DNA from 4 places in the Lysinibacillus sp. VIII_CA genome. Region 2 is predicted to be linked to each of the others. Evidence: riboswitches for the same ligand, from Rfam matches in the RefSeq annotation. Region 2 holds a riboswitch; each other region holds the start of a gene.
What was found. Region 2 has a riboswitch for thiamine pyrophosphate ahead of thiM (hydroxyethylthiazole kinase). Riboswitches for the same ligand answer to the same signal wherever they lie in the genome.
Positions count from the first base shown of each region.

Region 1: it holds a riboswitch for thiamine pyrophosphate, as region 2 does, so the genes downstream of both, thiT (energy-coupled thiamine transporter ThiT) here and thiM (hydroxyethylthiazole kinase) in region 2, are expected to answer to the same signal.
Region 3: it holds a riboswitch for thiamine pyrophosphate, as region 2 does, so the genes downstream of both, ACP3VS_RS10600 (ABC transporter substrate-binding protein) here and thiM (hydroxyethylthiazole kinase) in region 2, are expected to answer to the same signal.
Region 4: it holds a riboswitch for thiamine pyrophosphate, as region 2 does, so the genes downstream of both, thiW (energy coupling factor transporter S component ThiW) here and thiM (hydroxyethylthiazole kinase) in region 2, are expected to answer to the same signal.

Region 1 covers NZ_JBNFXM010000019.1:33,389-41,553, forward strand. The annotation lists gene ACP3VS_RS19345 (SbcC/MukB-like Walker B domain-containing protein) at 1-2,687, shown strand, start outside; gene ACP3VS_RS19350 (hypothetical protein) at 2,728-2,850, opposite strand; gene ACP3VS_RS19355 (DUF4870 domain-containing protein) at 2,907-3,230, opposite strand; TPP riboswitch at 3,357-3,464, shown strand; gene thiT (energy-coupled thiamine transporter ThiT) at 3,599-4,159, shown strand; gene map (type I methionyl aminopeptidase) at 4,331-5,086, shown strand; gene ACP3VS_RS19370 (hypothetical protein) at 5,115-5,828, opposite strand; gene ACP3VS_RS19375 (polyphosphate kinase 2 family protein) at 6,028-6,837, shown strand; gene ACP3VS_RS19380 (GNAT family N-acetyltransferase) at 7,013-7,600, shown strand; gene ACP3VS_RS19385 (beta-class carbonic anhydrase) at 7,671-8,165, opposite strand, start outside.
Region 2 covers NZ_JBNFXM010000002.1:131,801-139,965, forward strand. The annotation lists gene ezrA (septation ring formation regulator EzrA) at 1-226, shown strand, start outside; gene ACP3VS_RS03900 (GNAT family N-acetyltransferase) at 310-777, shown strand; gene ACP3VS_RS03905 (cysteine desulfurase family protein) at 894-2,048, shown strand; gene thiI (tRNA uracil 4-sulfurtransferase ThiI) at 2,048-3,262, shown strand; gene ACP3VS_RS03915 (alpha/beta-type small acid-soluble spore protein) at 3,415-3,633, shown strand; gene thiE (thiamine phosphate synthase) at 3,704-4,345, opposite strand; gene thiD (bifunctional hydroxymethylpyrimidine kinase/phosphomethylpyrimidine kinase) at 4,335-5,159, opposite strand; gene thiM (hydroxyethylthiazole kinase) at 5,147-5,914, opposite strand; TPP riboswitch at 6,000-6,098, opposite strand; gene mbcS (acyl-CoA synthetase MbcS) at 6,286-7,869, shown strand; gene sppA (signal peptide peptidase SppA) at 8,053-8,165, shown strand, end outside.
Region 3 covers NZ_JBNFXM010000006.1:71,694-79,858, forward strand. The annotation lists gene plsY (glycerol-3-phosphate 1-O-acyltransferase PlsY) at 1-488, opposite strand, end outside; gene parE (DNA topoisomerase IV subunit B) at 1,026-3,002, shown strand; gene parC (DNA topoisomerase IV subunit A) at 2,999-5,437, shown strand; TPP riboswitch at 5,561-5,671, shown strand; gene ACP3VS_RS10600 (ABC transporter substrate-binding protein) at 5,827-6,822, shown strand; gene ACP3VS_RS10605 (thiamine-binding protein) at 6,824-7,117, shown strand; gene ACP3VS_RS10610 (ABC transporter permease) at 7,114-7,887, shown strand; gene ACP3VS_RS10615 (ABC transporter ATP-binding protein) at 7,862-8,165, shown strand, end outside.
Region 4 covers NZ_JBNFXM010000001.1:482,637-490,801, forward strand. The annotation lists gene ACP3VS_RS02385 (helix-turn-helix domain-containing protein) at 1-398, shown strand, start outside; gene ACP3VS_RS02390 (ABC transporter ATP-binding protein) at 416-1,522, shown strand; gene ACP3VS_RS02395 (ABC transporter permease) at 1,512-2,321, shown strand; gene ACP3VS_RS02400 (ABC transporter permease) at 2,318-3,115, shown strand; gene ACP3VS_RS02405 (ABC transporter substrate-binding protein) at 3,112-4,185, shown strand; gene ACP3VS_RS02410 (MFS transporter) at 4,684-5,880, shown strand; TPP riboswitch at 5,940-6,047, shown strand; gene thiW (energy coupling factor transporter S component ThiW) at 6,142-6,648, shown strand; gene ACP3VS_RS02420 (VWA domain-containing protein) at 6,725-8,165, opposite strand, start outside.

The DNA.
Region 1 (8,165 bases), on a different contig from region 2:
CACTTGAGGTCGATAAAAAGATTCAGGAAATTATAGGTCTGACAAAGGATCAATTTAGCCAAATTGTGATGCTACCTCAAGGTGAATTTCGCAAATTATTAACGTCTGATTCAACAAACAAAGAGGTAATCTTACGAAAAATTTTCAAAACAGATCGCTTTGGTGCTATGACAAAGCTGCTTGATGCTAAACGAAAAGAAGCAGAGAGTGATCTTGAACGTGCCAAACAATTAAAAGAACATCTACTTGGTCAAATTGTTGGTGCACTTCCACAACGTTCATCTCCTCTGTTCAAACAAATTGCGGATAATACGGAAAATATGTTTCAGCTCAAGCAAGCACTTGAAGAGGAGCTGACCTATTATAAAAAATGTTTTGAAGATATACAGCGACAATATGAGGAAGCTTATAATCATCATCAAAAAGAACAGGAATTTTACCGTTTAGCTAAAACGCTTAATGAACAATTTGAGGAGCAGTCCAAACGACAAGAACGACTACAAATGCTGTTAGATGAGCAAGATAAATACCATGCGAAGGAACGGGAAATAGCTTTAGCAGAACAAGCGGAGCGTTTACTATTACTCGAACAACAATGTATGGATTTACGAGCTGAACAAAATTTAAAAGAACAAGCCTATCAACAAGCCCAAAGTAGTCAGCTACAAACCAAGGAACTCTTACAACGAGCACAAGAAAAATATGAAGCGGAAGAGGCAAAAGAGTCTGAGTGGCAACTGCTTTTACAGCAAGAAATGCAACTCCAAGCATTGCTTCCTAAGTTTGAAGCGTATGACAGCCATGTACAGCAGCTGCAAATTGCTGAGCAATATGTGAAAACCGCCAAACAAGGTGCAGCGGATAATATAGTACTAATCGAAAAAGAAAGCGCACAATTAGAGCAGCTTTCACAATCAATTGAGCACTATGAAAAACAAATGGAACCATATGAAGGTTACTTAGAAAAACTTCCAAAGTTGCAGGAGCAAGTAACTTTGCTCATGCAGATGGAGAACTATACAAAAACGGTAGAGATAGCGAAACAGGATGTTATCGCAACTAAAGCTCGCTATCAGGACAGTAGACTGGAGCTTCAACAATTAGAGCAACGCTGGCTGACAAGTCAAGCAAGTGTTTTAGCTCAGCAGCTTAAAGAAGGGCAGCCTTGTCCTGTATGCGGGAGTACGGCTCATCAGCAAACTCATAATGAGAAATTGGAAATTGTTGAACTTGCTCAGGTGGAAACATTAAGGGTAAAAGTTTCTTCCGATGAACGTTTGTATTTGGAAAAAGAGGCAATGTTAAGATCCGCACAACAGCTTCAGCAAGAGACACTGAAACAATTAGATGCACACTCTATCAAGCAACAGGATCAAGCACAGATAATAGCTTCCTTAGAAAAAATGGAGAAAGAGATTACTAGCTTAAGGGTTATCAATCAACAGTTAGCTCAAACAAGAAAAAACCAGAAGGAACAGCGTTTAACAATAGAGCAATTGCAAAACAAACAATTAAAACTTGAGGAATATTTAAGCGAGCAGATGAAGAGCTGGACAAGACTTCAGGCAATTGTAGAGGAACAGCATAAGCAAATGCCAACAAATATTCCAACTTTACCGCAATTAAAACAAACGCTTACTGATGTTAGCCAACAGAAAATGGATTTTCAAAAATTATGGCAGGAAAGCCAACATCATTTACATGCCATGAAGGAAGCTGACAGTAATGCAAAACTAGCTGTGGAGATCGCCAAACAGAATTTTGAAGAATTAAAGCTCAAAATGAATGACAAGCGTGAACAGTTTTCAACAAGCATGCAGGAAGCGGGCTTTGTAAGCTATGAAGACTACGCAGCTGCGAAAAGAAGTGCCACTCAATTAGAGGAACTCCGGAGAGCATGCAGTGACTACACCCTTCAGGTTCATACGTTAAAAATTCAAATTTCAGAAGGAGAAAAACATCTTCAAGGAAAAGAGGAGCAAGATTTAGCCTTGATGGAGGCGACTGTGAAAAGCCTCCGAATCGCCTATGAGGATGCCTTTAAACAACTTCAGCAAATAGATGGATTTGTGAAATCATGTCAAAGCTTTATGAACAAAGTCGAGGAAACAGAAAGAGAGCTACGTTTACTTGAGAGTGAGGCTGGACGTGTAAAGGAGCTATATGGCTTATTAAATGGGCAAAATTCGAAAAAGCTGTCCTTTGAACGATATATTCAAATAAATTATTTAGATCAAATTACAGAGGCAGCCAATATTCGCCTTAATCATTTATCGAATGGTCAATTTGAGCTTAGACGCTCAGACAGACTTGAAAAGCATGCAAAGCAAAGTGGACTTGGGCTTGATGTATATGATGCTTACACAGATCAATTACGAGATGTCAAAACTTTATCTGGTGGTGAAAAGTTCAATGCGTCATTAAGTCTTGCTCTGGGAATGGCGGATGTTATTCAAAGCTTCCAAGGCAATATTCATATTGAAACTATGTTTATTGATGAGGGCTTTGGCTCGCTCGATGAGGAATCATTAAATAAAGCAATAGACACCTTAATCGATTTACAAGATTCTGGCCGAATGATTGGCGTCATCTCCCATGTGCCTGAATTAAAATCCGCGATGCCAGCCGTTTTACATGTCGAAAAAACATTAAACGGACATAGTCAAACACACTTTGAAATAAAATAAAGGAAGGTGTATTTCCGGCTTAAGGAAATACACCTTCCTTTCATTTTTTCCGAGGACTGACTGTAGAAGTTGTCCCTTTTTTTGCTGCCATCACTTTTTTTACAATCGGTATAACAATCGGCGCTAATTTAACAGCGGTTTTTACTACCTTTGATACTTTCATTAAAAACACAGCTCCTTTTTTAATTACTTCTACCTGTTTATTCTAAAAGTAAAACATTAGCGGATAACTCGAACGGCTTGAATAATATTCCATATTACGATTCCGAGCGAGACAATTCCGTAAATGGCGAACGAAATGAACCAAACGATCATTACTGTACTATTACTTGAAGTGGGATCTAAACTAAAGGTAGAAAACACAAAGACAATGAAAAATAATATACCAAATACAAAAGGAATTAAATGAGACACTAGTGCGCGAATGGAATGTCTTTTGATATCAGCATCTTTCGAAACGAAATAAACAATCAATGGTACGATGAAAGGAGCAAAGAAAATACTGAGATAGCTGAAGGCAGATAAAATTTTTTGGTTCTCCATAGTTGTACCTCCTTTTTTAATATTTACGCATGGAAATCAGCAAAGTTTCAAAAATTAAGTATGGAAGAGGTTGTAATCATTCCATGCTTTGCGTACAATGTAATTATTCAAAGTAAATTCAGATGTAACGACCACAAGGGGAGCTGATGATGTCAGCTGAGACTGGGCACGTAATGCCTTTACTCTTTGAACCTGTAAGCTAGCACTTACGTAGGGATGTGGATAGAAACCGACACTTGTACGATGTGAGGCTCTGTCCTGGCATCGTTTTTTCATTCTTGAAAATAATAAGATGTCAGAGAGAATCAAATCAGCGCTTTTCTATTCCTGCTCTTGTATCCTACATCGGAACAAAGGAGAGAATATGTATGGACAAAAAAAGACTATTAATGTTAGTGGAGATTGCAATATTTGCAGCAATTGGCCTTGTGCTGGATCAGGTCTCGTTTAAAGTATGGGCACAAGGTGGCTCTGTTAGTCTTGTCATGGTACCAATTATGTTAATTGCTATTCGCTGGGGCTTAGTAGCTGGCCTAACAACAGGCTTACTTGTAGGTGTTATGCAAACCATGTTTGGCGCTTATATTGTACACTGGCTTCAAGGGTTACTAGATTATGGCGTCGCTTTCACTGTTGTAGGATTAGCAGCCATTGTGCGCAGACCTTTACTAGAGGCAGCAAGTCAACTAAACAAAACAAAAATGGCACTTTATATTATTTTAGGTACTGTGTTTGCAGGCTTCTTGCGTTATGTAGCACATACTACTGCTGGGGCTGTATTTTTTGCGGAGTATGCCGGCGATCAAAATGCATGGATTTATTCGATTATTTATAATGGTACATATATGCTTCCTGCTACAGTATTAACAGCCATTGTGGGAGTGTTATTATTCACAGCGGCTCCACAACTTATGCAACGTAAAGCATAATGCCATCCCCCTTCATGTTGGTGAAGGGGTTTTTTATATAGTTATAAGAGAATAGCGCTTTTTGCACTTTGCCAAGGAGGCACGCATACAATATTTAAAGCGTTTAGCGTTATACGTATAAAAAGTTATGTTATATTAAAGAGTAGATATTAGATGAAAGGGACGTTATACATGATTGTAAAAACGCAAGAAGAGATTGAAGCTTTTAAAAAAATTGGACGCATTTGTGCGGAGATCCGTGAAACAATGAAGGCTGCTACAAAACCAGGTGTCACAACACTTGAACTAGATGAAATTGCCGGTCGAATGTTTGCTGAGGCAGGTGCGATTTCTGGACCAAAAGGAGAATATGACTTCCCAGGATATACTTGTATTAGTGTCAACGAGGAAGTAGCGCACGGTATCCCAGGTAAACGTGTTATTCAGGAGGGAGATATCGTTAATATCGATGTTTCAGGCTCTTTAGATGGCTACTTTGCCGACACGGGTATTTCTTTTGTAGTCGGTGATGGCTATGAAGATAAAGAAAAACTATGTCGTGTTGCCAAAGATGCTTTTGATCGTGCAATGACAAAGGTAAAGGCTGGCTCTAAATTAAATCAAATTGGCAAGGCGGTAGAGCGCGAGGCGAATGCTAATGGCTTAACAGTTATCATGAATTTAACAGGCCATGGTTTAGGTCGTTCTTTACATGATGAGCCAAATCACATTTTAAATTATTATGATGCATGGGACTCTACGATTATGAAAGAAGGTATGGTTCTTGCAGTTGAGCCATTTATCTCTGCAAAAGCAGAGCATATAGTAGAAGCTGGTGATGGTTGGACATTCATAACACCCGATAAGTCTCTTGTTGCTCAAATTGAGCATTCAGTGATTGTTACAAAAGATAAACCAATTATCCTCACTTCATTAGACGAAGACTAGGATGACACAAAAAATCCTGCTCACCAAATTACTTTTGGTAGGCAGGATTTTTTTTAATGAATAAAATGCCAACAAAGAGTACACCACATAAAAATAACGCAGCGGTTGTTACGAGTAGCTCATCAAAACCATTATGTAAAGCGATTCCTATATAAGCCCATATAAAAACACTTGGATACATGATATCAAAGTGATGAAAGCGGATATGTAGCGCAATGACTCCACCTAATGTCAGTAAAATAACTGCCCAAAGAGGAGTACTTAGACCAAAACCGTTCCAACCATAAGCTGTTAACGTAAAGCTAATATTTGTGATGAAAATAAATGTCATCCATGCTAAATAAATGGCGAAAGGAATACGACCCGACAGTGATTTGTCATGAAGTGGATACGTATTGTACAACATAAATAGATACAAGACTAAGAGTAGGGTAATGCCGAGAGAAACAATAAATAATTCATGATGCCATACGTATATCATTAATGCTTGTAAAATATTTATGCAACTAAAGAGCGCAGACTGTTTCATAGATGTCTTTTTGATGTTCATCACTAACCAATAACCGATGAATAAATAAATGACAATCCAAATTAAATGACTTCCATCAACAGGTGCAAATACCACCGAAAAACGATTAGAAATTTCTAAAGAAGACTGACCGTTAAGTTTCATGAAAAAGGATGAAAAGGTTAGGATGAGTGAGACAATATACGAAATTGTCATCAATAAAAACCGAGGCATGCTTTCCTCTCCCTTCGTGTTAAATTGTATAGGGAAAAGACAAATAAGTATAGTACTGTCACTCATTTTATTATAACGGAAACTTCCATCAATGTATCGTGTTGTTTGCTAACACTATCTACAATTTACCATCTCAATAGGCATCCATTTATTTCTTTAGTACAATAAGAATATATACAAAATAAAGGAGTGAAGCTTTATGACACAAAACTTAAAAAATCTAGACCTATCTATTGAACTAGATAAAAAGATGTATAAAAAGAAATTAAAAGTACTCCAATATGAAATGTTAAATGCCCAACAATTTTTATTAAAAAACAAAATTGGTTTAATTTTAGTGTTTGAAGGTATGGATGCCGCTGGGAAAGGTGGAGCGATAAAACGTTTAATTGAACGTGTCGATCCACGTGGCTATGTCGTACACCCAATTTCAGCTCCACAGCCACATGAGCTACGCTATAACTATTTACAACGGTTCTGGAGAAAGCTACCTCAGCATGGGCAAATCGCTGTTTTCGATCGTTCATGGTATGGGCGTGTATTAGTAGAACGTATTGAAGGGTTCGCAACGAAGGAAGAATGGTCTCGTGCCTATGAGGAGATTAATAATTTTGAAAAGATTTTAACTGCGGGGGACTACATAATAATTAAGTTCTGGCTTCATGTTTCAGATGAGGAGCAATTAAAGCGTTTTAAGGAACGAGAACAAAATCCATATAAATCTTGGAAGCTAACAGAAGAGGATTGGCGCAATCGAGAAAAGTCACCACAATATATTGAGGCTGCCAATGAAATGTTTGACAAGACCGATAAGAAAAATGCTCCATGGATTTTAGTAGCTGGAAACGATAAAAAATATGCACGTGTGCAGGTGCTACAAGAAACGCTTGCACATATTGAACGAGAGGCACTGAAACGTGGACTTCATTTAACAAATGTATTAGACAATCCGCTTTTAGAAGATGCTGACTCATCCAGCCTGAACACCTTGAATGAGAAGAAGAAGTAAAAAATAAAATGTAAAATGATGGTGCTATGACATGAAGACATGAGCTGTTTTAGTTGTAGCAGCATCTTTTTTTACATACAATAAGGTAAAACTAGGGATTACTCCTTTAAATTCTATTAGTTAAGAAGGTAGTGAAAATTTCTACCGATATTGATTGGAAGGCTAGTGTGGAGAAATGGTGCTTAAAATTTGGAATTTATTAAGAAAAAAGGGTGGGAATGTGGTAACTATAAAGGGGGAAAAATGCTACATCCGAACATTCCAAGAAAATGATGCACGAAGTTTAACAGGTCTCGTAAGCCGCAATAAATACTTTTGGTCAACATATGAGCCTTTACAAAGACCTGAATACTATACGATCGACGCGCAATATAAAAAAATTCAAGAAAGCTTATATTTAATGGATTCAAAGCGAGAATTTACTTTTGGCATTTTTGAGCATGGTACTAATAACCTAATAGGACATATTGCACTATATGCTGTAAAACGTTTACCCTACTCAAGTGCATTTGTGGGATATGCTATGGATGAAATTTACGTAGGTAAAGGAATTGTTACTGAGGCAGTGAATATGGTAGTCCGCTTTGCATTCGATCAAATTGGGCTACATCGAGTAGAGGCATATGTATCAACCCAAAATAATCCCTCGATGCGTGTTTTAGAGAAGGCGGGCTTTCAACAGGAAGGTCTTTTAAGGAAGCTCCTGTATATTAATGGTCATTGGGTGGATCATTATATGTATGCTCGTTTAGAGGATGAATAAATAAACAAGTGCCTTTCTTTTCAAAGGAAAGCACTTGTTTATTGATTAGCTATAAATCAAGTTAGGATAACTATTGATGGTTACCATCTTCAATTAAATCTAGATGACCTGTATTTGGGTCAATAATTAAACCATGTACAGGAACGTCTTTTACCATTAATGGGTGATTTCGAATCGTGTCGACACTTTTTTTGACACTTGTCGCTACATCACCAAAACCACGTAAAAATTCTTTTAAATCAAAACCAGAATACTCCAGCATTTTGATGGTTTCTGGATTGATACCTCTTTTAACCATTTCACTTAGCATGGCATCAGGATCAACTGCACTCATACCACAGTCATAATGTCCAACCACATAAACTTCATCTGCTTGTAGGCCATAGACAGCAACTAATAAACTACGCATTACAGCACCGAAAGGATGGCTCACTAATGCACCGGCACTTTTCACAATTTTTACATCGCCATTACGGAGATTCATCGCTTTTGGTAAAAGCTCTACAAGACGAGTATCCATACAAGATAAAACAACAATACGTTTATCAGGATATTTTGTAGTGAT
Region 2 (8,165 bases):
AATAGAGAATGTAATGCTCATAGAACGTATTATTCAGTATGGTAATCGTCATCGTGCATCCAATCCAACATTAAATGCGCGTTTAAAAGAGGCGGAGGAAGCATTCCATCAATTCCGTTATTCCAAAGCATTAGAGGAAGCAGGGACAGCTGTGGAAGAAATGGAGCCAGGTGCATTAAAACGTATTCAAGAAATGGTAGCAGAGCAGACTATGACTAACAATTAAAACTACATTTATGCTGTCTAAAAAGTTTAGAAATTACTTTTTAGACAGCTTTCTTTTTAAATTTGGATAAGGGTGTGAGACGGATGGGATTGTTCATTCGAAAAATGAATGAAAAGTATGCTCAGGAAATTGTATGTTGGCAATATGAAGAGCCCTATGATTTTTATAATAACGAATTATCCGAGGAATCCTTGCGGGAGTTTCTTGATAATCCTTACTTTGCCATAATTAATGAGCAAGAGGACTTAATCGGTTTTTATTGCACAGGGTCAGCTGCGCAAGTGCCAAAAGGACATGATTATAATGCTTATTCAGAAGATTATATAGATATTGGTATTGGCATGAAACCAACGCTAACAGGAAAAGGTTTTGGCACAAAGTTCTTTTCATTTATCATCAAGAATATGGAGGAAGAATATCCTCAGCCGCTCCGTTTAACAGTCGCCCTATTCAATAAGCGAGCTATATTCCTATATGAAAAATTAGGATTTGTGAAAGAGCTCGAATTTAGTACGCCAACGGAATTTATTACGATGTTAAAAAAATTGTGAGTTCCATCACTCTTGAGATTAAAATATGAATTATCGTTAAAGTTAGTGGTCAATCGCTAAAGATTGCGTTATGATAAATACCGTTACATCAACGTTTTGAAAGTGTGTGAAAAATAATGAATGATACAATTTATTTAGATAATAGTGCCACAACTAAACCATTAAAAGAAGTTCTTCAGGCGTTTATGGTTGTAAATGAGCAGTATTATGCCAATCCTGCATCCATCCATGCTATGGGTGTTGAAGCAAATGATTTATTAATGCGGGCACGTGAGCAAGTAGCAGATATTTTGCAAACAGAAGCAAAAAATGTGCTATTTACTTCAGGTGGTACGGAATCGAATAATGCGGCTATTTTTGGAATAGCGCGTAGCAATACACATATAGGAAAGCATATTTTAACAACTGAAATTGAGCATCCTTCTGTTTTAGAGACTGTGAAACAGCTCGCAAAAGAGGGCTTTGAAGTGGAATATTTAAAGGTTGATCATCGTGGTATTATTTCATTGGATGAACTTCGTGCAAAAATACGTAAAGATACAATTTTAGTAAGTATGATGCATGTAAACAATGAGATGGGTGCTATCCAACCGATTGATGAAGCAGCTAAATTAATCCATGAAATGAGTCGTGCAGCCTTACATGTGGATGCTGTACAAAGCTTCGGGAAATTAGCTGTATCCTTTAAGGGTGAAGAGGGACCGGATTGTATTTCGATCTCTGGCCATAAAATTCATGGCTTTAAAGGCTCTGGCGTATTAGCATTTCGTAAAGCGATAAGATGGCAGCCCTATGCACTTGGAGGTGGCCAAGAATTTGGATTGCGTAGTGGGACTGTAGCTGTTCCACAAGCTGTGGCTTTATCTAAGGCAGCTCGTATTGCGGTTGAAACCATGCATGACCATGCAAAAAAATACCGTCAATGGCATGATGAAATTCTTGCACAGCTAAATGAATATGGAGAGGCTATTCATATTTTGTCGACTCCACAGGGAGCGTCACATATTATATCTTTCAGTGTTCGCGATTTAAAAGGAGAAGTCATCATTAATGCGATGCAAAAACGAGGTGTGATTGTATCAACATCCAGTGCTTGTTCTTCGAAGCAAACTAAAACAAGTCATGTTGTCGAAGCATTGCATCTAGATGAGCATTATAAAAAAGGTGTCATCCGTATTAGTTTTGGTGCACATAACACAGCCGAAGATATTAAAAAGTTTAAACAAGTATTAGCAGAAGTAATGCTAGAGCTTAAAGGAGAAATAAAGTAATGATTTGGAAAGAAATTTTAATTCGATATGGTGAACTTTCTACAAAAGGTCGCAATAAGATGGATTTTATCCGCCGTTTACGTGAGAATATCCGCCATGCTTTTGCAGATTTAGGACATCTTCATATTCGTACCGAACGTGATCGAATGTTTATTGCAATAGAGAATGACGCACAAATGCAAACACTTGTAACAGGTTTGCCTAAAATTTTTGGTATCCAATCATTTAGCCCTGTTGCAGCGTGTGAAAAAGATATGGAAAGTATGAAAAAACTTGCGATTACGATAATGGAAACATTTAAAGACCAGCCATATACGTTTAAAGTGGAAGTGAAACGTACTGATAAAACCTTCCCATTAGAATCACATGCGATTCAGCGGGAAATTGGTGGATATGTTTTACCTCAATTTAACAATTTATCGGTGAAAGTGAAGCAACCAGATATCGAGTTACGTGTAGAAGTCCGTCATGATGCAACCTATATGATGGCGCAAGTCATTCCAGGTGCAGGAGGAATGCCTGTAGGATCAAATGGGAAGTCATTGTTAATGCTTTCAGGTGGTATTGATAGTCCTGTTGCAGGTTATTTAATGATGAAACGCGGAGTCCGTTTAGAAGCTATTCACTTTTTTAGTCCACCCTATACAAGCCAAAATTCATTAGAAAAAGTAAAAGTGCTTGCAAATGAGTTAACGAAATTTGGTGCTAATATTCGTTTGCACGTTATTCCTTTTACTGAAATACAAGTATTGATTAAAGAGAAAGTACCATCTAATGTATCAATGACAACAACTCGTCGTATGATGTTAAAGGTTGCTGATCAAGTACGTGAGGAAATCGGAGCTCTTGCGATTGTCACGGGAGAAAGCCTTGGACAAGTAGCGAGTCAAACACTTGAAAGCTTAACGGCTATAAATGCAGTAACGAATACGCCTATTTTACGACCATTAATTTCATCAGATAAATTAGAAATCATTGAGTTAGCTGAACAAATTGGCACCTATGAAACATCTATTCAGCCTTTCGAGGACTGCTGTACAATCTTTACGCCTGCTAGTCCTAAAACAAAGCCTAAGCTCGAAAAGGTTGAGCATTACGAAAGCTTTTCTGATTTTGATGAACTTATAGCACGTGCTGTCAAAAATCGTGAGGTCTATATTTTCCCTAAGAAAGAAGAAGAGCAACAGCAAGATAAGTTTGCTGATCTTTTATAAATCAAAAGTTTAAAAACCGTCTCAAATAGCCTATTTGAGACGGTTTTTTTTGTATAGTTAGGCATATGCCAATAGAGGTACAATTTACCTTTATTTTTTTTGTATTAAAAATCTAATAACGCACATTCTATATTCACAAGGAGGTGAGAAACATGGCTTCAAACAACAACCGCAGTTCAAACCAGCTTGCAGTACCTGGTGTACAACAAGCACTTGATCAAATGAAATACGAAATTGCACAAGAATTTGGTGTTCAATTAGGGGCTGACGCTTCAGCTCGTGCTAACGGTTCCGTTGGTGGTGAAATCACTAAACGTCTTGTACAAATGGCAGAATCTCAATTAAAGGGTATGCCAAACAACAACCAATAAATGCTAAATAAGCATTTATAAACTTAAAACCAGTGACCGTAAAAGGCACTGGTTTTAGTTTGTTTAAAGATCATCTTTTTATGCGATTTAAAGACTTAAATATGGATACTGTTTGTTCAATATCCTCACTTTCACAGAGAGCAGAGATAACAGCAACTCCATCAGCACCAGCTTGAAAAACAATATCAGCATTTATCCCATTTATGCCACCTATAGCCACGATAGGTAAGTTAGGCTGTAATTTGGAAGCTTGCTGTAAAAAATTGGTGCCACATGGTGGCTGTGCATCACTTTTAGATGTTGTGGCAAAAATAGGGCCGATACCTACATAATCAGCATGATGATCAATAGCTATTTGTAGTTCCTCCTGCGAATGCACGGAAACGCCAAGAATCCGGTTCGCCATTTTTTTCCGTGCAATGGCAATCTGTTCATCATCTTGTCCAATATGGACACCATCAGCACCAAGTCGTACTGCTAGATCCACGTCATCGTTAACAATAAACGGCACATGGTAATGTTGACATAATTGTTGACACTGGCGGGCAAATTGCTCATAAGCTAGTCCTGTTAATGCGTAAGGACCTTTTTCACGTAATTGAAACATGGTTATGCCAGCCCTCAGCGCTTTTTCGAGAACAACTAACGGCTCTTGATGGGAAACATTGCTTGTACCCATAATAAAATAAAGCTGTAAATCCTCACGTTTCAACTAACTTCACCTCGCAGGCACCATTATGCAGCCGATAAGCAAAATGATTTGTAGGGCCATGACCATTACCAATGGCTAAATCATGCATAATAGCTAATTGTATAAATTTTTTAGCTTCAATAACAGCTTTTTCAATTGTCAAACCTTGAGCAATAAAAGCAGTGAGAGCTGCTGAAAATGTACAACCTGTACCATGTGTGTTTTTCGTTGGAATACGAGGAGACTGCATGGAAAAATATTTGTCATTTTTTATAAATACATAATCAATCGCATATAACGAATTGGGGAGATGCCCACCTTTAATGATGACACAGTGAACACCTAGTTGGAAAAAGCATTGAGCGACCTCCTCCATATCAGAGAATTGATTTATTTTTCTTCCAGTAAGTGCCTCTGCTTCTGGTATATTAGGTGTCACAATTGTAGCAAGTGGTAGTAAAGAAATGCGCATGGCTTCAATAGCCTCTTGCTGCAATAAGTTTTCTCCACCTTTTGCAATCATAACTGGATCAACAATTAGTGGGATTTTTAAATCCTGTAAAATGTGTGCGATTGTCTGAATAATATCCGAGGAATAAAGCATCCCCGTTTTAATCGCAGCAATCGAAAAATCTTCTAGTAATGCATGAAATTGTTTTTCAACAAAATTAACTTCAATTGGGAAAACCCCTGTTACACCTCGTGTGTTTTGAGCAGTTAAAGCTGTAATAACTGAGGTACCGAAAACCCCTAATTCCTGGAATGTTTTTAAATCAGCCTGAATACCAGCGCCACCACCACTATCTGAGCCTGCAATTGTCGTTACAATATGCATGAAGCCTCACCCTCCTTTGAAAGACGATGAAGGGCATTTAGCAAAGCAATTTGAATATCCCCGATATCCTCTGTAAAGGCTGATGCTAGCTCAGCTGCTTTTTTGTAGTAAGTGAGGGTTTCCACTAATTGACTGTATGGATCTTCTCCTGAACAGTAGGCGGCTCCACATATAGCACTAAGTAAACAGCCTGTACCAGTGACTTCTGTCATTTGTGAATTTCCACCAGTTATCCATTGGCTCTGCACACCGTCTGTCATAAAATCATGTTCGCCTGTAACAATGACTATACAGTTGTAGCGTTGAGCCAATAATGTTGCTTCTGTTTCTATGTCAATAAATCCATCACCACTATCAACACCTTTTTGTTGCCATTCCACATTCACTAATGCCGCAAGTTCTCCCTTGTTACAGCGTATGACCGCAAATTGTATGTCTGTAAGTAATAGGTGTACGGTTTCCTTGCGATAAACTGTGGCACCTGCGCCAACTGGATCTAATATAACAGGAATACTAAGGGTATTTGCCTTTTTTCCTGCTAACAGCATCGCTTCCTTTGTTCGATCATTCAGTGTACCAATATTGATTAAAAGAGCTTCTGCAATGGCGACCATTTCTTCTACCTCATGGCTGTCATCAGCCATGACAGGAGAGGCACCTAATGCCAATAAGCCATTTGCTTGGAAATTAGCCACAACATAATTAGTTATACAGTGTATAAGCGGTTGTTGTTGACGAATCGTTTGAAAAATCATTTTAGTCCTCCTTCATGGGTGGACGTAAGCACGCAAAAAAGGCTCTTTTGTGTAAAAATGCACGAAAAAGAGCCTTTCATCTGAAAAAAAGATGTTCATTGCTCCCTACGTCAGTATTAACTAACAGGTTCAAAGGGTCAGGTTTTACCTTCTCAACTCTTTATGAGTCCCCCTGCAATCTTGCTTTTAGTTGACCAAAATGTACCATACTTTTCATATGTATTCAATAGCAAGTTTTCCTATCAACAAAACGTGACTGATGCCATATAGGTAAGTATGATAGTTGTCATGACTTTACTCAAATCAAGTGTAAACCATTGAAAATTCTAAGAAAGGAGTATAATGTGTCTTATCAAAAGGGGGCATTTGCCATGAAAAGACAAGAATTAGTAGCACCAGAATGGTATAACATAACTGATGAATTTGAAAAATATGCTAAGGATTCAACTAAAAATGCATTGATAATTTATGAAGAGCATTCTGATGTACAATTTATCACCTACGCACATTTACTTGAAAGAGCGAATCAGGCGGCACATGTCTTTACAAAAAATGGATTAACTAAAGGTGATGTCATTTTAGTGATGGTACCACGCTCAGTAGAAGCATACATTGTCTATATTGCTGCATTAAAAGCGGGTTTAACAATCATTCCAAGCTCTGAAATGCTAAGAACAAAAGATATTGAGTATCGTATTCATCATGCCGATGCTAAAGCAATTGTGGCCTTTGAGCCTTACATTCAGCAATTTGATCAAGTAGAAAATTTACAAGAGGTGCAGCTATTTGTTATTGGAAATGCTCATGAGCCATGGCAGCCATTGTTAGACATAATGCGAAAGCAACCAACAACTTACATAAGTTCTACACCAACAAAAAGTACAGACCATGCATTTTTAGCTTATACAAGTGGCACAACAGGAAATCCGAAAGCTGCAGTGCATACGCATAGCTGGGGCTATGCACATTTACGGACAACAGCTCCTCGTTGGCTAGGAGTACAAGAAAATGATATTGTATGGGCAACCGCAGCACCAGGATGGCAAAAATGGATTTGGAGCCCGTTTCTCGCCATTTTAGGCAGTGGTGCCACTGCTTTTGTCTATAAAGGAAAGTTTGATGCGGCAACCTATTTAACATTGCTTGAAAAATTTAAAATGAATATCTTATGTTGTACACCGACTGAATATCGTTTTATGGCAGCACTTGACAATTTACAGGAGTATGATATCAGTTCAATTCGACAAGCTGTTTCAGCAGGTGAGCCCTTGAACAGTGAAGTTATAAAAAAATTCGCGGATACTTTTCATCTACAGGTGCGAGATGGTTATGGTCAAACAGAAAATACCTTACTGGTAGGGACTATGGTAGGTATGGAGGCAAGAGTTGGTTCGATGGGGAAGCCTACCCCTGGCAACACCGTTGAAATTATAGACGATTTTGGTGAGCCAGTAGCTATAGGAGAAGTAGGTGATATTGCCGTTCATCGAGAAACACCTGCACTCTTTAAAAGATATTTAAATGATCCAGAACGTACAAATTTACAATTTCGTGGTGATTGGTATATAACAGGGGATCGAGCTTATAAAGATGCGGACGGCTACTTTTGGTTTGAAGGACGCGGGGATGATGTCATTATTTCCTCAGGTTACACAATTGGACCCTTTGAAGTGGAGGATGCGTTGATGAAGCATCCGACTGTGAAAGAGGTTGCTGTCATTGCAAGCCCTGATAGAGTTCGCGGGAACATCGTTAAAGCATTTATTATCCTACAGTATGGTGTTAATGGTGATCAAGGGCTTATTCAAACCCTTCAAAATCATGTGAAATCATTAACAGCACCTTATAAATATCCACGTGCTATTGAATTTGTTACAGAGTTACCCAAAACTGCATCTGGTAAAATTAGACGTGTCGAATTAAGGCAACAAGAAATAAAAAAATGTATACAATAATCATTTCCTAGGAAATAATGTCGAAAATCAGAGTTCATTAAAGAAATGAACTTTGATTTTTTTTGTAATTTTAGGTAAGGTATTATGAGGAAATAAATAGAATAAAACTAATTGCATATTATTGCAAAAAAATGAAACTAATGAGCAAGTCATACGTATTACGTCATAAGGAGGCGGAAAGAGATGAATGTTAAAAGGTGGGTTGCATTAATAGTAGCAGGTGTTCTTTTACTGTTTTCATTGGGTATTAATACCATTTTTGCGCTATTTAAAGCAGATTTCCTAGGTAATTTTGA
Region 3 (8,165 bases), on a different contig from region 2:
CCTGTAACAAAATAATAAACGATTGAATAGATAAGTGCTACTAAAGCGGCTATCATAGATGTTAGGCTGACGATTTTTGTGAGTTTCAATGTCACAAGAAAAGCAATTAGGAGCAAGACAAACAATGGCCATGAGTAGCCTAATAAAACACCTGCAGATGTGGCAACGGCTTTTCCACCACGGAAATTGGCGAAAATCGGAAACATATGACCAATCACTGCAACAAGACCTAGGATTAAGGGATGAATAGAACTGTCTGAGAATATGGGAAGTGCAGCTAGTAAGACAGCGGCAGTCCCTTTTAGAACATCCATCACAGTCACAACAATACCGGCCTTTTTTCCTAATGTTCGAAATGTATTCGTTGCTCCTAGATTACCGCTTCCGTGTTCTCGGATATCGGTATTATAAAAAATTTTACCTATCCATAGCCCTGAAGGTATAGAGCCGATTAGATAAGCACATAAAATAATAAGTCCATTGATCATAGTTGGACTCCTTTCATTCATAGTCCATCACTTGGTACTAATAGTTTGTAACAAGTATTTTACACTTTTTCTTGCTAATCTACAATGTTATGAAGGAGAATTCCTAAGGAGTCTTGAATTCAATACAAAAGAAACTAAATGTAAGTTGGAGATAGGCTTTTAGACATGATTGATGAAGGCACGAAAAAAGTCTTTCTTAAAATCTAGGCAAAATGGCAATTTTGTCAATCGTTCATTCCTTTGGTAGAATAGAAGTCTAACTTTATTCATTTACATGGAATGACGCAGAAACACTATTTTGCAACTAAATAAGCTACGATGCGTCAGGTGTTTACGGATACTAGTGGTTGTCTGTCTTGCTTAAATTCCAATTTTAAGCAACTGTTGAAGATGTTTACTATTGAAATGTTTATTAAAACTGTGAGCAATTTTTAAAAATTTAATTGGACCTGTCGCTAACTATTGACAGGAAATGCTATTATTATTAGGATGAGAACATAAATAGAACATGTGTTTGTTTTTTGGAGGGGAATTTTGTTGACGAATAAACAGTCACCTAGCGTCTATAATGATGACGCTATACAAGTATTAGAAGGATTAGAAGCGGTGCGCAAACGACCAGGCATGTATATCGGTTCGACAGATGGCCGTGGACTTCATCACCTTGTGTATGAAATCGTAGATAATGCGGTGGATGAAGCATTGGCTGGCTTTGGATCTCATATTATTGTCAAGATTCACAAAGACCAGAGTATTAGCGTACGTGATTTCGGCCGTGGAATGCCAACTGGTATGCATAAGATGGGTAAACCTACTCCTGAAATTATTTTTACCGTCCTACACGCAGGTGGTAAGTTTGGACAAGGTGGTTATAAAACAAGTGGCGGTTTACACGGCGTAGGTTCTTCTGTTGTGAATGCGCTATCAACTTTTTTAGAAGTAACCATCCATCGTGATGGGAAAAAATATCGCCAGCGCTTCGAGCATGGTGGACATCCAGTGACAACACTTGAAGAAATTGGTCAAACAAAACAAACAGGAACGCTTGTTCATTTCCTACCTGATGAAACAATCTTCTCTGTCACAAAATTTAATTATGATACATTAGCAGAACGTTTACGTGAGTCGGCTTTTTTATTAAAGGGCTTAAAAATTGAATTAATCGATGAGCGCGAGGAAGGCAAAAATGATGTGTTCTTTTATGAGAACGGCATTGAAGCTTTCGTTGCGTATTTGAATGAAGAGAAGGATGTTCTTCATCCTGTGAAATATGTTGAGGGTATTCAAGATGATATTGAAGTAGAGTTTGCCTTCCAATATAATGATGGTTATTCTGAAACGATTTTATCGTTTGTCAATAATGTACGTACACGAGATGGCGGTACACATGAAACAGGTGCAAAAGCAGCCTTGACGCGTGTCTTTAATGAATACGCAAGAAAAATTGGCTTATTAAAGGACAAGGACAAAAACTTAGAAGGAACGGATATTCGAGAGGGCTTAGCGGCTATCGTATCTGTTCGTATTCCAGAGCACTTATTACAATTTGAAGGACAAACAAAGGGCAAGCTTGGTACGAGTGAGGCTCGTTCAGCGGTAGATAGTGTGGTGTCTGAGCAAATTTTATATGTGCTAGAGGAAAATGCTGAATTGTCAGCGTCTCTTGTGCGTAAAGCGATTCGTGCGCAGCAAGTGCGTGAGGCGGCTCGTAAAGCCCGTGAGGATGCACGAAATGGTAAGAAAAACAAAAAGGGTAGTACGATTCTGTCTGGGAAATTAACGCCTGCACAGTCACGTAATGCGGCGAAAAATGAATTATATTTAGTCGAGGGTGATTCAGCGGGTGGTTCTGCAAAACAAGGTCGTGATCGAACATTCCAGGCGATATTACCACTGCGTGGGAAAGTTATTAACACAGAAAAAGCCAAGCTACAAGATATTATGAAAAACGAAGAAATTTCAACGATTATTCATGCGATCGGTGCAGGTGTAGGTACAGATTTTGCTGTGGAGGATTCAGCCTACAATAAGGTAGTCATTATGACCGATGCTGATACGGATGGTGCGCATATTCAAGTATTGCTACTAACGTTTTTCTATCGTTATATGCGTCCGCTCATCGAGGCTGGAAAAGTCTTTATTGCGTTACCACCACTTTATAAGGTTTCGAAAGGAACTGGCAAAAAAGAAGTGATTGAATATGCTTGGACAGAAAACGATTTACAAAAGGCCATCAAACAAGTTGGAAAGGGTTACATATTACAGCGCTATAAAGGTCTTGGAGAGATGAATGCTGACCAGCTATGGGATACAACAATGAACCCTGACACACGGACATTAATTCGTGTCACTATCGAGGATGGTGCACGTGCAGAGAGACGTGTCACGACGTTAATGGGCGATAAAGTAGAGCCACGTCGTAAATGGATCGAAGCCAATGTAGACTTCGGTATGGAGGATGATGCTAACATTTTAGAAAATGAATTCATCCAACAAGAGGAGGGCCAAGCATGAGTAGTACAGAAAAGTTTCAAGATTTACCTTTAGAAGAAGTAATGGGTGACCGTTTTGGTCGCTATAGCAAATATATTATTCAAGACCGCGCGTTGCCAGATGCACGTGACGGTCTTAAACCAGTACAGCGTCGTATTTTATATGCAATGTTTACGGAAGGTAATACACATGAGAAACCGTTTCGTAAATCGGCTAAGACAGTCGGAAATGTAATCGGTAATTACCATCCGCACGGAGATAGCTCAGTCTATGAGGCGATGGTTCGTATGAGTCAGGATTGGAAAGCTCGCCATATGCTTATAGAAATGCATGGGAATAACGGTTCGGTTGATGGAGATCCACCAGCAGCCATGCGTTATACGGAGGCAAGACTTTCTGCAATTGCTGGTGAAATGTTACGAGATATTGGGAAGAAAACGGTTGAATTCGTACCAAACTTCGATGACCAGGATATGGAACCAACTGTTTTACCAGCTCGTTTCCCTAATTTATTAGTAAACGGCTCTACAGGGATATCTGCGGGTTATGCAACAGATATTCCACCGCATGCATTAGATGAAGTGCTGGATGCTGTTTTGATGCGCTTAGACAAGCCTACTGCGACAGTGGATGAATTGATGACAGTTATCAAGGGTCCTGATTTCCCTACAGGCGGAATTATTCAAGGTGTAGACGGCATTAAAAAGGCATATGAAACAGGGCGCGGTAAAATTATTGTCCGTGCACAAGCTGTGGTCGAACCTATCAAGGGCGGAAAAGAGCAAATTGTCGTTACCGAATTACCATACGATGTGAATAAAGCGAATCTTGTGAAAAAAATTGATGAGCAACGTGTAGATAAACGCCTTGAAGGGATTGCTGAAATTCGTGATGAATCAGATCGTACAGGGTTACGTGTCGTTATCGAGCTGAAAAAGGATGTTCCTGGACAGGGGATTCTACAGTACCTATTTAAAACAACAGATTTACAAGTAGCTTACAATTTTAATATGATTGCCATTCATAATCGTCGTCCAACGATGATGACATTACCATTATTGCTGGATTCCTATATTACTCACCAAAAAGAAGTGGTCACAAATCGTTCTATATATGATTTACAAAAGGCAAAGGATCGCTCCCATATCGTGGATGGCTTAATTAAAGCCCTATCTATTCTAGATGAGGTTATTGCTACGATTCGTTCTTCTAACGATAAGAAGGACGCCAAGCTCAATTTACAGGCGAAGTTCGATTTTACTGAGGTACAGGCAGAGGCGATTGTGAGCCTGCAATTATATCGTTTAACGAATACCGATATTACAGAACTCCGTCAAGAACAGGATGACTTAAACAAATTGATTGCCAAGCTAGAAGGAATTTTACAAAGCGAGGCCAAGCTTGTACGCGTCATTAAACAAGAATTGCTAGATATTAAAAAACGTTTCACAGAGCCACGTCGCTCGAAAATTGAACAAGAAATAGAAGAAATTAAAATTACATTAGATGTCCTTGTTCCAAGTGAAGAGGTTGTAGTGACTGTCACGAAAGATGGCTATATTAAACGTACATCTACACGATCCCATGCCGCCTCCAACGGTCAAGATTTTGCGATGAAAGATTCCGATTACTTATTGTATGAAGCAAACTTAAATACACAACATCATCTATTGTTATTTACAAATAGAGGGAATTATATTTATCAGCCTGTTCATGAATTACCTGATATTCGCTGGAAGGACCTTGGACAGCATATTTCAAGTATTGTGCCAACAAGTGAAGATGAGTCGATTATTGCAGTCTATGGCTTTGAAACATTTGAACAGCCAAATATGTATATTTTAACTGCTACGAAAGATGGCCAAATTAAACGTTCGCCATTAGCAGATTATGCTGTGACGCGTTATTCGAAGCCAATTAAAACAATGAATGTTAAAGCGGGCGATGCAATGATTTATGCATCGTTTATAACTGATGATGCGGAACTGCTCTTAACAACTGATACGGCCTATGCCATTCGTTTCCCTATTGAAGAACTACCAGTTACTGGAGTGAAAACGGGCGGTGTTAAAGGTATTACGCTAAAAGATGGAGAAGCTTTAGTCGGGGTCAATGTCCTACAGCCAGACGAAACACAATATGTCGTTATTGTGACACAACGAGGGGCTGTAAAGAAAATGAATGTTGCAGAGGTAGAAATAGCAAGTCGTGCCAAGCGTGGACTTAAAGTCCTTACAGAATTAAAAGCAAATCCTCATCGAATTGTCGCTGTTATTCAAGCAACAGACGATGAGCAGGTTGTGATTGAAACTGAAAAAGGCATACAAGAGGTTATCGATGTCCAAGCATTGACGCGCGCTGATCGCCATTCTAATGGTTCATTTAAAGTGGACATTGCAACAGATGGAGCCATCTCACATGTTTTAACGGCCAAAAAAGAACAAAAACCAAGCTAACATCATGCCCAGTATCTATAAGTAGAGCTGGGCTATTTGTTTATAGTGGCACAACTATCCAAAATTAGCATCTTGTCATTTAAGATCAACTATGGGTATAATAAACATCGAAAAGTTCATAGCGAAAGAATGTAGGGGGGCTAGTTATGGCTAGCTGAGATTGTGTCCGATAGACACTGACCCTTTGAACCTGATTTGGCTCGTACCAGCGTAGGGAACATCTATTCAAAAAAGCAAATGTTTTGGAGATTGATTGCAATACGTCTGGGAGGAATCCTAGGCGTTTTTTTGTTTTCTAAGCAATATCTTACCAACCGTATAATACGCTTTCTTCTGGTGACAACATTCATTCATGAACACTTTCATATTACAAACTGGGAGGACCTAGCATGAAAAAATGGTTATTTATCCTATTAGCTACTCTATTGACGTTAGTAGGCTGTAGCGACAAGGAGGACAAGCAGTCTGCTGATACAAAGAAAAAGGTATCAGTGGTACTCGATTGGACACCGAATACGAATCATACAGGATTGTATGTTGCGAAAAAGCTCGGTTATTTTGAAGAAGTAGGCTTAGATGTTGATATTATAATGCCAGGAGAGGCAGGAGCCGATCAGCTCGTAGCTTCTGGTAAGGCAGAATTTGGCGTGAGTTATCAGGAGGGCATTACACAGGCTCGTGTTCAGGATGTGCCACTTGTTTCGATAGCGGCCATCATCCAGCATAATACATCTGGATTTGCTTCTGTAGCGTCAAAGGGTATTACCTCTCCAAAGGACTTTGAAGGAAAAACATATGGGGGCTGGGGAGCACCTCTCGAACAAGCGGTATTACAATCATTAATGCAAAAAGAAAACGCTGATATTAATAAATTAGACATTGTCAATGCGGGAGATTTAGATTTCTTTACGATGATGAAAAAGGACATCGACTTTGCTTGGATTTATTATGCATGGACAGGTATTGAGGTAGAGCTTCGTGGGGAAAAAATTAATATGCTGTATTTAACGGACTATAGTGATCAGTTAGATTACTATACACCTGTTTTAGCAACCAATGAAAAAATGATTCAAAACAATCCAGACAGCGTCAAAGCTTTTGTTGCGGCTGCATCGAAGGGCTATGAATATGCCATCGAGCATCCGAATGAAGCGGCTGATATTTTACTAGAAGCGGCACCAGACTTAGATAAGGAGTTAGTGCATAAAAGTCAAGAGTGGTTGGCTGATAAGTATCAGGATGACGCTAATCAATGGGGGGAGCAAAAGCTTTCTGTGTGGGAAAACTATGCTAAATGGATGTCGAGTAACAAAGTGTTAGAGGGCGAATTTGATGCTAAACAGGCGTTTACGAATGAGTTCCTACCGAAAAAGGAGGCCAATTAACATGGCAAATTCATTAATCAGTGTCCAAATCATTCCGAAGACAGAGAAATACGAGGATGTCATTCCTTATGTGGATGCGGCCATTGCGGTTATTGATGCATCTGGTGTGAACTATGAGGTTCATCCCCTTGAAACAACAATGGAAGGTGAGCTTACAACGCTTCTTCAAATCATTGAAAAAATGAATGTTAAGATGGTCGAGCTAGGAGCCATTAATGTCATTACACAAGTAAAAATTTTATATCAACCAAATGGGATTACCATGGCTACATTAACGGAGAAATATCATTCATGAAACGGGCATTACAAAAGGGAAGGACGATAATGTTTATCGCCTTCCTCTTATTCATATGGGAGCTTGTTGTGCATATCGCTGATGTTCCTCCCTGGCTCCTCCCAGCACCAAGCATAATCTTAAAGGAAGGCTTTCAATCATATCAAACGTTTCTGCCACATGCTCTGGCTACTGTGGAATTAGCTTTACTTGGACTTGCTATTGGGGTTGGCTGTGGTCTAACCGTGGCGATTGTTTTGCATCGTTTTACTTTCATTCGGTCGTTATTTTATCCGATTCTCATTATGTCGCAAAATATACCCATTCTTGTATTGGCGCCGTTACTTATTATTTGGTTTGGCTTTGGCTTATTACCAAAGCTCATCATTATTTGTCTAGTATGCTTTTTCCCTATTGTCATTGCGGCAATGGACGGTTTTCGTCAAACAGCACCCGAGTTAAAGCATTACTTCGAAATGATTGGAGCAACGAAGGCCCAAACGTTTTGGAAATTAGAATGGCCACATGCCTATCCGGCAATTTTCTCGGGCGTAAAAATTGCTGCTACCTATAGTGTAATGGGAGCAGTTATTGCGGAATGGCTTGGTGCAAAAAAGGGAATAGGCGTATACATGACCTTAGCACAATCTTCCTTCCGTACAGATCGAGTGTTTGTCGCCATTTTTGCGATTGTCTTGCTAAGCTTATTGTTGTTTAGTAGTATCCGCTTGCTTGAAAAATTAATGGTAAAGGGGAGAGGTTATCATGCTCAGCATTCAAAACATCGCTAAATCGTTTGACAGTCTACATGTACTTGACCATGTTTCCTTTGATGTCAAGGATGGTGAGTTTGTGGCCATAGTAGGACCATCTGGCAGTGGTAAGAGTACCCTTTTTCAATTAATTGGTGGGGTCTCTTTGGTTGATCAAGGGACGATTTTATTAAATGGAGAGGAGATTCAGCAAAAAAGAGGCGCAATTGGCTATATGCCACAGCAGCCTTGTTTACTTCCTTGGCGTACTATTTTAGAGAATGTAACAATTGTCGAGGAATTACAGCAAAATCCAA
Region 4 (8,165 bases), on a different contig from region 2:
CAATATTAGAAGTGTTAGGGTCCACACCCAAGGAATTTTTTGATGATGAATCACCTGAACAAAAGGTAGTTTATACGGAGGAAGATCAGTCCATCTTTACAGATGAAGAGAAAAAATACGAAATTCAATGGCTCATTCCAACATCCAACGAAAAAGAAATGGAGCCCATTTTCTTAACATTTGAAGCCAATGGCGAATTCAAGCAATTTGAGCCATCACTATCAGAAACATTTATTTATGTAGTTAAGGGGCGTATTCGTCTCGTTTTAGGGAATGAACAATATATCGCTAGTGAAGGCAATGCTCTTTATTTTGACGCGACAGACCATCATCAAATTTTTAATGCCCATGCTGCTGAGACGAAAATTTTACTCGTTGCAACGGATTCATATTTATAGCTTAAGGAGGCGCATCAATGACAATGAATTCTATTATACGTTTTGAAAATGTATCCAAGTCTTATAGTGACGGAACAGTCGTCTTAAAGAATATCAACTTGGAACTAGAAAAGGGCAAATTTTATACTCTCCTTGGCCCATCTGGTTGTGGAAAAACAACCATTTTACGAATTATTGCTGGTTTCACAGAACCTACAACTGGGGATGTGTTTTTCCATGATAAAAAAATAAATTCTGTTCCTGCCAATGAACGTCAGGTGAATACTGTTTTTCAAGATTATGCGCTGTTTCCTCATTTAAATGTATTTGAAAATGTCGCATTCGGACTACGTATCAAGAAGTTACCTGAAAAGGAAATAAAAGAACGTGTGGCGGAGGCATTAAAATTTGTCAATTTAGCAGGCTATGGCAATCGTGAAATCTCCGAAATGTCTGGTGGTCAACGTCAGCGTGTAGCAATTGCGCGTGCCATCGTTAACGACCCTGAAGTAATTTTACTGGATGAACCACTTTCTGCATTAGACTTAAAATTGCGTACAGAAATGCAATACGAATTGCGTGAATTACAGCAACGTCTTGGCAAGACCTTTGTTTTCGTTACTCACGATCAGGAAGAAGCACTTGCTATGAGTGATGAAATTTTCGTCTTAAGTGAAGGGCAAATTCAACAATCTGGTACACCAGTAGATATCTATGATGAACCTATTAATCGCTTCGTGGCAGATTTCATTGGTGAATCCAATATAGTACCCGGTGTCATGATTGAAGATTTTAAGGTTGAATTTGCTGGTAAGATTTTCGAATGTGTTGACCAAGGTATGAAACCAAATGAGAAAATTGATATTGTTATACGCCCAGAGGATTTAGAAATGACAACTATAGATAAAGGGAAGCTTGTAGTAAAAGTAGATACACAATTATTCCGTGGCGTCCATTATGAGCTATCTACGTATGATAAAGATGGCAATGAATGGCTAGTCCATTCGTTGAAAAAAGCTGAAGTAGGGACAGAAATCGGCTTAGACTTTGATCCAGAGTCCATTCATGTAATGCGTTTAAATGAAACAGAGGAAGAGTTCGATAAACGATTAGAATCCTACGGAGACGACGAAGATGCAAACTAAGCCATCAAAATCAGCGTTATTTCCATATGTTTTATGGATCGCCTTTTTTGTTATCGCGCCGATTGCACTCGTTGTTTATTATTCCCTACTCGATTTACATGGCAATTTCACGCTCGATAATTATAAAGCGTTCTTCACTTCTGTTTACTTAAAAATGACATTAAGCTCGTTTTGGTATGCATTTTTAATTACATTATTTACATTATTAATTTCATATCCAACTGCTTACTTTTTAACAAAAACGAAACATAAGCAGCTTTGGTTACTGCTCATTATTATTCCTTCATGGATTAATTTATTGTTAAAAACATATGCCTTTATCGGCATCTTTGGTTTATACGGGCCAATTAATGCATTTATCGAAGTGTTTGGCTTTGATCCAAAGCAAATGCTTTTTACGGATATTAGCTTTGTTTTTGTATCCGTGTACATTTTTATTCCGTTTATGATTTTACCGATATTTAATTCTTTAGATCGTTTAAATCCGACACTTATTTATGCATCTCGTGATTTAGGCGCATCTGCCTTTACAACGTTCCGTCGCGTTGTTTTACCATTGACAATGGATGGTGTTAAATCAGGTATTCAGGTTGTTTTCATCCCTGCTCTATCACTTTTCATGATTACTCGCTTAATTGCAGGAAATCGTGTTATCACGCTTGGTACAGCGATTGAGCAGCAATTCCTTGTGACACAAAATTGGGGGATGGGTTCAACTATTGCCGTCTTCTTAATTTTATTTATGGTCATCATTATGCTTGTTACGGGACAAAAAGATAAAGGAGGTCGCGTACGATGAACAAACTCTCTGCATCAGCCAAAGTCTATTTAACGATTGTTTTTGTCGTTCTGTATGCACCCATTTTCTATTTAATCTTTTATTCGTTCAATAGTGGTGGCTCCATGAATAACTTTGAGTCCTTTACTTTAGAGCATTATCAGGCTGTTTTTGAAGATTCAAGGCTACTTGTTATTTTAATCAATACTGTTATCGTAGCATTACTATCTGCTTTAATTTCTACTATTATTGGAACATTAGGAGCCATTGGTATTGTCACTGTCAAAGATTCAAAAATGCGTAATACATTATTGTCCCTAAACAATGTTTTAATTGTCAGTCCAGATGTCATCATTGGGGCAAGCTTTTTAATTCTATTTACAATGGTTGGCATTAAATTAGGCTTTGCTTCAGTATTATTAGCACACGTAGCGTTTAGTGTACCGATTGTAGTGTTAATGGTTTTACCTAAATTGTTAGAAATGAATAAATCACTAATTGATGCAGCGTTAGATTTAGGAGCAACCAAAAAGGATGTTATGATGCGTGTCATTTTACCGTATATTCAGCCAGGTATTTTTGCAGGCTTCTTCCTAGCTCTTACGTATTCATTAGATGATTTTGCTGTGACATTTTTCGTAACCGGCAATGGCTTCAGTACATTATCGGTAGAAATCTACTCGATGGCTCGAGCAGGAATATCTCTCACAGTTAACGCTATTTCTGGATTAGTATTCTTTGTAACCGTTATCGTTGTGGTTGGTTATTACTTCATTACAAGTCGTACAAGCAAAAGAACGGAGGGACAACAATGAAGTCATTAATTCAAGCGACCATCGCTATCCTTGTTGTTTCTGCCCTTTTATTCTATGCTGCTGACGCCTTAAGTGCAGGTGGCGGTAAAAGTGGAAAAGACACTTTAACCATTTTTAACTGGGGAGAGTATATTGACCCTGATCTATTGAAGGAATTTGAAAAAGAAACAGGTATTCATGTCATCTATGAAACATTTGACTCTAATGAAGCTATGATGACAAAAATACAGCAAGGTGGTACAGCTTACGATATTGCTGTTCCTTCTGAGTATATGATTGAAAAAATGAAGGAAGATAATTTATTGATTCCTTTAGACAAAGCAAAAATACCGAATTTAAAAAATATCGACCCTTACTTTTTAGACTTACCATTCGATGATAACAATCAATATTCAGTTCCTTACTTTTGGGGAACAGTAGGGATTGTCTATAATCCAAAACTAGTTGGAAATTTAGATTTCTCTTCTTGGGACGATTTATGGGATTCTTCATTAAAAAGAAAAGTATTTTTAGTAGACGGTGCCCGTGAAGTGATTGGGATGGGGTTAAATAGTCTTGGACACTCCTTGAATTCATTGGATAACAATGAACTACGGGAAGCAACTGACAAATTGATTACACTTGCGCCCAACGTAAAAGCGATCATTGGGGATGAAATTACACCATTAATGATTAATAATGAAGCAACAGTAGCCCTCACTTGGTCTGGTCAGGCAGCAGACATGATGTTTGAAAATGAAGAGTTGGACTTTGCTGTTCCTGAAGAGGGCTCCAATCTATGGTTCGATAATATGGTTATTCCCAAAACATCGAAAAATATTGATGGTGCACATGCCTTCATCAATTTTATGCTAAGTGCAGAATCCGGTGCTCAAAATGCCGATTATGTTGGCTATTCAACGCCAAATATTGCTGCGATGGACTTAATGGACCCAGAAGTAGTTTCAGATGAACGCTACTACCCATCTGAGGACCAACGTGATACCTTAGAGGTATACAAAAACTTAGGTCCAGATTACTTAGGAAAATATAATGAACTGTTTTTAGAATTTAAAATGAGTATTCGATAATTTATAAGAGCGAATTGGTCTACAAACCAATTCGCCTTTTTTATTTAAGCATTCATTTGTATCGCTATATTTAGAAAGAAATTCTACTAGTAACCAGTTGTCGATCATACAATCCCACTTCGTCTAGGTATCATCAATTTTTTCAAGATGCCAGCAATCTTTAGTTTTTCTTTATCCATAAAAAGACCTTGAATCTACGTCGTACGACACCTGCGCATTATAACTTCATCTTTAACTTTCATCTACACGGTTATAGGTAAGCTTTCTCATAGCAAACGCAATTATTTATTTTCACTAGTTTTTTACTCTCCCTACTTCAAGTCTCTAGAAAAAGCAATTCTCTCTCCTCACTCCACACCCCGAATTTTTATGAGATAAAAGCTTTTCTGGAAAATCATTCTACATATCGAACCAGTTACAGCAATCTCAACTATTAGCCAGCCATAATTCTTTATGATAGACTGTACTATATTTGATTACAAAAAGGGGGGCTTGTCGATGACCCAGCAGAAGTCCAATAAGGCGGCTTTGTATATTTTAATGTTTAACATGTTTATCGCAATGGGGAGTATTGGAATTATTATTCCTGTAATGCCTGAATATTTAAGAATATTTGGAGCAGCAGGACAAGTTCTAGGCATGCTTATTGCAACGTTCGCCTTAGCACAATTCGTATTTTCTCCAATTGCTGGGAATCTTTCGGACCAGTATGGGCGGAAAAATTTAATTATTTTCGGTCTTATACTAACAGGACTTGCACAAATCGGTTTTGGCCTTTCTACAGATGTATGGATGCTCTTTTTAGCACGTTTTTTAGGTGGCCTTGGCTCTGCATTTGTAGCACCTCCTATTATGGCTTTTGTAGCAGACGTGACAACTTATGAAGAACGCGGAAAAGGAATGAGTTTGTTAGGAGCTGCTATGTCTTTCGGCTTTATGATTGGCCCTGGAATTGGTGGTTTCCTTGCAAAGGTTAGCTTACATTTTCCATTTTTCATGGCGGGAGCTGCCGCCATTTTAGCGGCTATTTTATCTTACTTTTTATTACCATCTACAAAGCCAAATACTGCGCAAAATAGACAAAAGCAAGATAATCTGGTAAAACAGATGGCTCGCTCTGTACATATGCCTTATTTTGTTATGTTAATTATTATGATGGTATTCTCATTTGGGATTGCTAACTTCCAAACGACCTTATCACTATTTGTGACAGAGAAATTTAATTACTCACCTGGCGATATTGCCATCATTTTAGTTGTTGGTGGTGCGTTTGGGGTAATTGTACAAATGTTTATTATTACGCCACTCTTTAAACGGTTTGGTGAAATGAAAGTAGTTTTGGTCAATTTATTTATTGCGGCCGTTGCTATTTTCTTAATATTATTTGTTTCTGGTTTTGCACTAATATTAGTTGTTGCAACCATCTTCTCTACGGCGACAACGTTGATTCGTCCAGCTGTTAATACTCTCATATCAAAACTTGCAGAAAAAGAGCAAGGATTCGCAGCCGGCTTGAATAATGCCTATATGAGTCTAGGAAATATGATTGGACCCGCTTTGGCTGGTTTTTTATTTGACTGGAATATGAACAGTCCTTATATTTTTGGTGCCATTATCTTATTAGCTTGCTTCTTCCTTGCCCTGATTTGGACATTGAAAAAGGCGCCTCAGCTTATGCATCCAGATTCACATTAATAGGTAACTCTTATTGACTATTTATTGAAGTATGTTACACTTCTAAAAAATAGAAAAATACTTACCACTAGGGGAGTCTTCTAAAGGCTGAGACGTATATGGTTATATACGGACCCTTCGAACCTGATCTAGTTCATACTAGCGGAGGGAAGTGGCGCTTCTTGCTATTTTCAGTGTATAAGCAAGGCCGCTTCCTGTCGTTTGAAGGAAGCGGCTTTTTTCATTTTCCTAGTGGCTAAAATGAAAAGGAGTACACCTAACATGTCTATTAGAAAATTAACAATTATGGCTTTATTAGTAGCGATTGCTATTGCAGGTTCTACTTTTATCTCCATTCCAACTGGGATTGCTCGTGCTTATCCGGTACAGCACGCTATTAACGTAATAGGAGCCATTATACTTGGACCCGTATCTACAGTTGTAGTTGCCTTTGTTACGGCCATTATTCGAATCCTTACAGGGACAGGCTCTCTTTTAGCCATTCCTGGTAGTATTATTGGTGCATTATGCGCAGGGCTTGCCTATAAATATAGCGGTAAAATTTGGTTTGCTGGTTTGGGTGAAGTGATTGGCACTGGTCTTCTAGCATCACTTGTAGCAGTGCCCTATGCAAATGTACTAATGGGAACTTCCGTAGCAGCCTTGTTTTTTATGCCTGCCTTTTTAATATCAAGTACAATTGGAGCAATTTTAGGCATTTTAGTAGCTAGCAGTTTGCAAAAAACGGTGCTAGTAAGATATTTTAATCCTACTCTCTTTATTAAATAGTGTCGTAGGAGGATTTCTTTTTCCATGAATGTACAAAAAGCAGTGCGAAATTCGCACTGCTTTCATCTAAACTAAATTATTGGCGTTTTTTCATACCCTTTAATAGTTGTGCTACATTCGTGTCTTCTGCTTGTACAGGGAGATCCTCTACCAGTTGCTCCTTTTTCTTCGACTTCGTTAGGAAATTCCAGCCAAAGCGCCTTATTGTTATATCAATAAAGAATAAGAGCATACCTGCAAGGAGAAGCCATGTGGCAATGTTTTGACGATCCGCCCCTTGCTTTGTAAAGTCACGGAACACTTCTTGTGGTTCTTTTAAAACAGCACCACCTGTTTGTTCGGTTATTTCTTCTATTAATTTATCATTAACAGGAAGAAGTTCATATTCAGCGCTGTAAGGAACACTTAATCCCGCCTGATAAATCGTTTCCTTTTCATCAGCGATACGGAAGAAGATTAACCCCGGCTCAGCTTGTACCACAGCTCGCACCTGAGAGGCTGATATAGTTTCAAGCTGTGTGTCTAGCTCTTCACCCGCTTCATTAACAGCCACAATATCTAAAAATGCTGCTTCATTTGTAGGGTCTGTAATCATAAAGGATCCATCTGATTCTACTCTTACATCGTAGGCAACGTCATTATAACTTGGGAGCATTTGCGAAATAAGCGTTTGCCAAAATGTGCCCCAGTCCTGCCATCTTGCCCAGTCTCCTGACCACTTTCCTGTTGAATCAGAAGTAAATGCGAATGTTTTGCCAAGACCGTATTGCCATTGTGCTAATACTGGATCTTCCTTTTCGCTTTCAGCCACGACGGTAGCACCCTGCTTTGCGGTTGTTCCAATATAAGCATTCATTTGTGGAACGCCATTGGCAAATAGCGTATTCCATCCCCCTGCATTATACAGTACAGGATAGAATGGATTATCTTCAATGTACGTACGGGAAATCATGGCCGTTTCACGAGATAAAATGGACGGAATAGTTTGCTCATCGATAACATTGTAGAAACGTCCACTCCCCATCTCACTCAGAGCTTCCAATAAGTTTGCATCCGCGTCTTGACCAATAGCTACTGTCGATAAGGTTATTCCGTTATCTTTTCCTTGTTCAATTAAATCGTCATAATTTCCTGGCTGCGATTGTCCATCCGTTAAAAGAATAATATGCTTACGTTGCAGTTTCATATCTGCTAGGTTTTCATATGCTTTTGCCAGTGAACCATAGATTTCTGTTCCGCCTCCTGGTGTAACGGATAAAATGGTATCCACTGCCTCTTCTTTATTATTCAAAGGTCCAGTCTCTATAATTTCCCAAGGACGATCATCAAATGCTATAAATCCTAATGTATCTTCATCACGTAGCATTTCAACTGATCGTGCAGCCGCTTCCTTTGCAAGCTCTAGCTTGGATCCTGACATACTGCCAGAACGGTCTAACACAATGACAAGTCCTAGCGAAGGTAATTGTTCTTTCCCCTTTATCTCCATTTCAACAGGTAATAAAGTTTCAATTGGT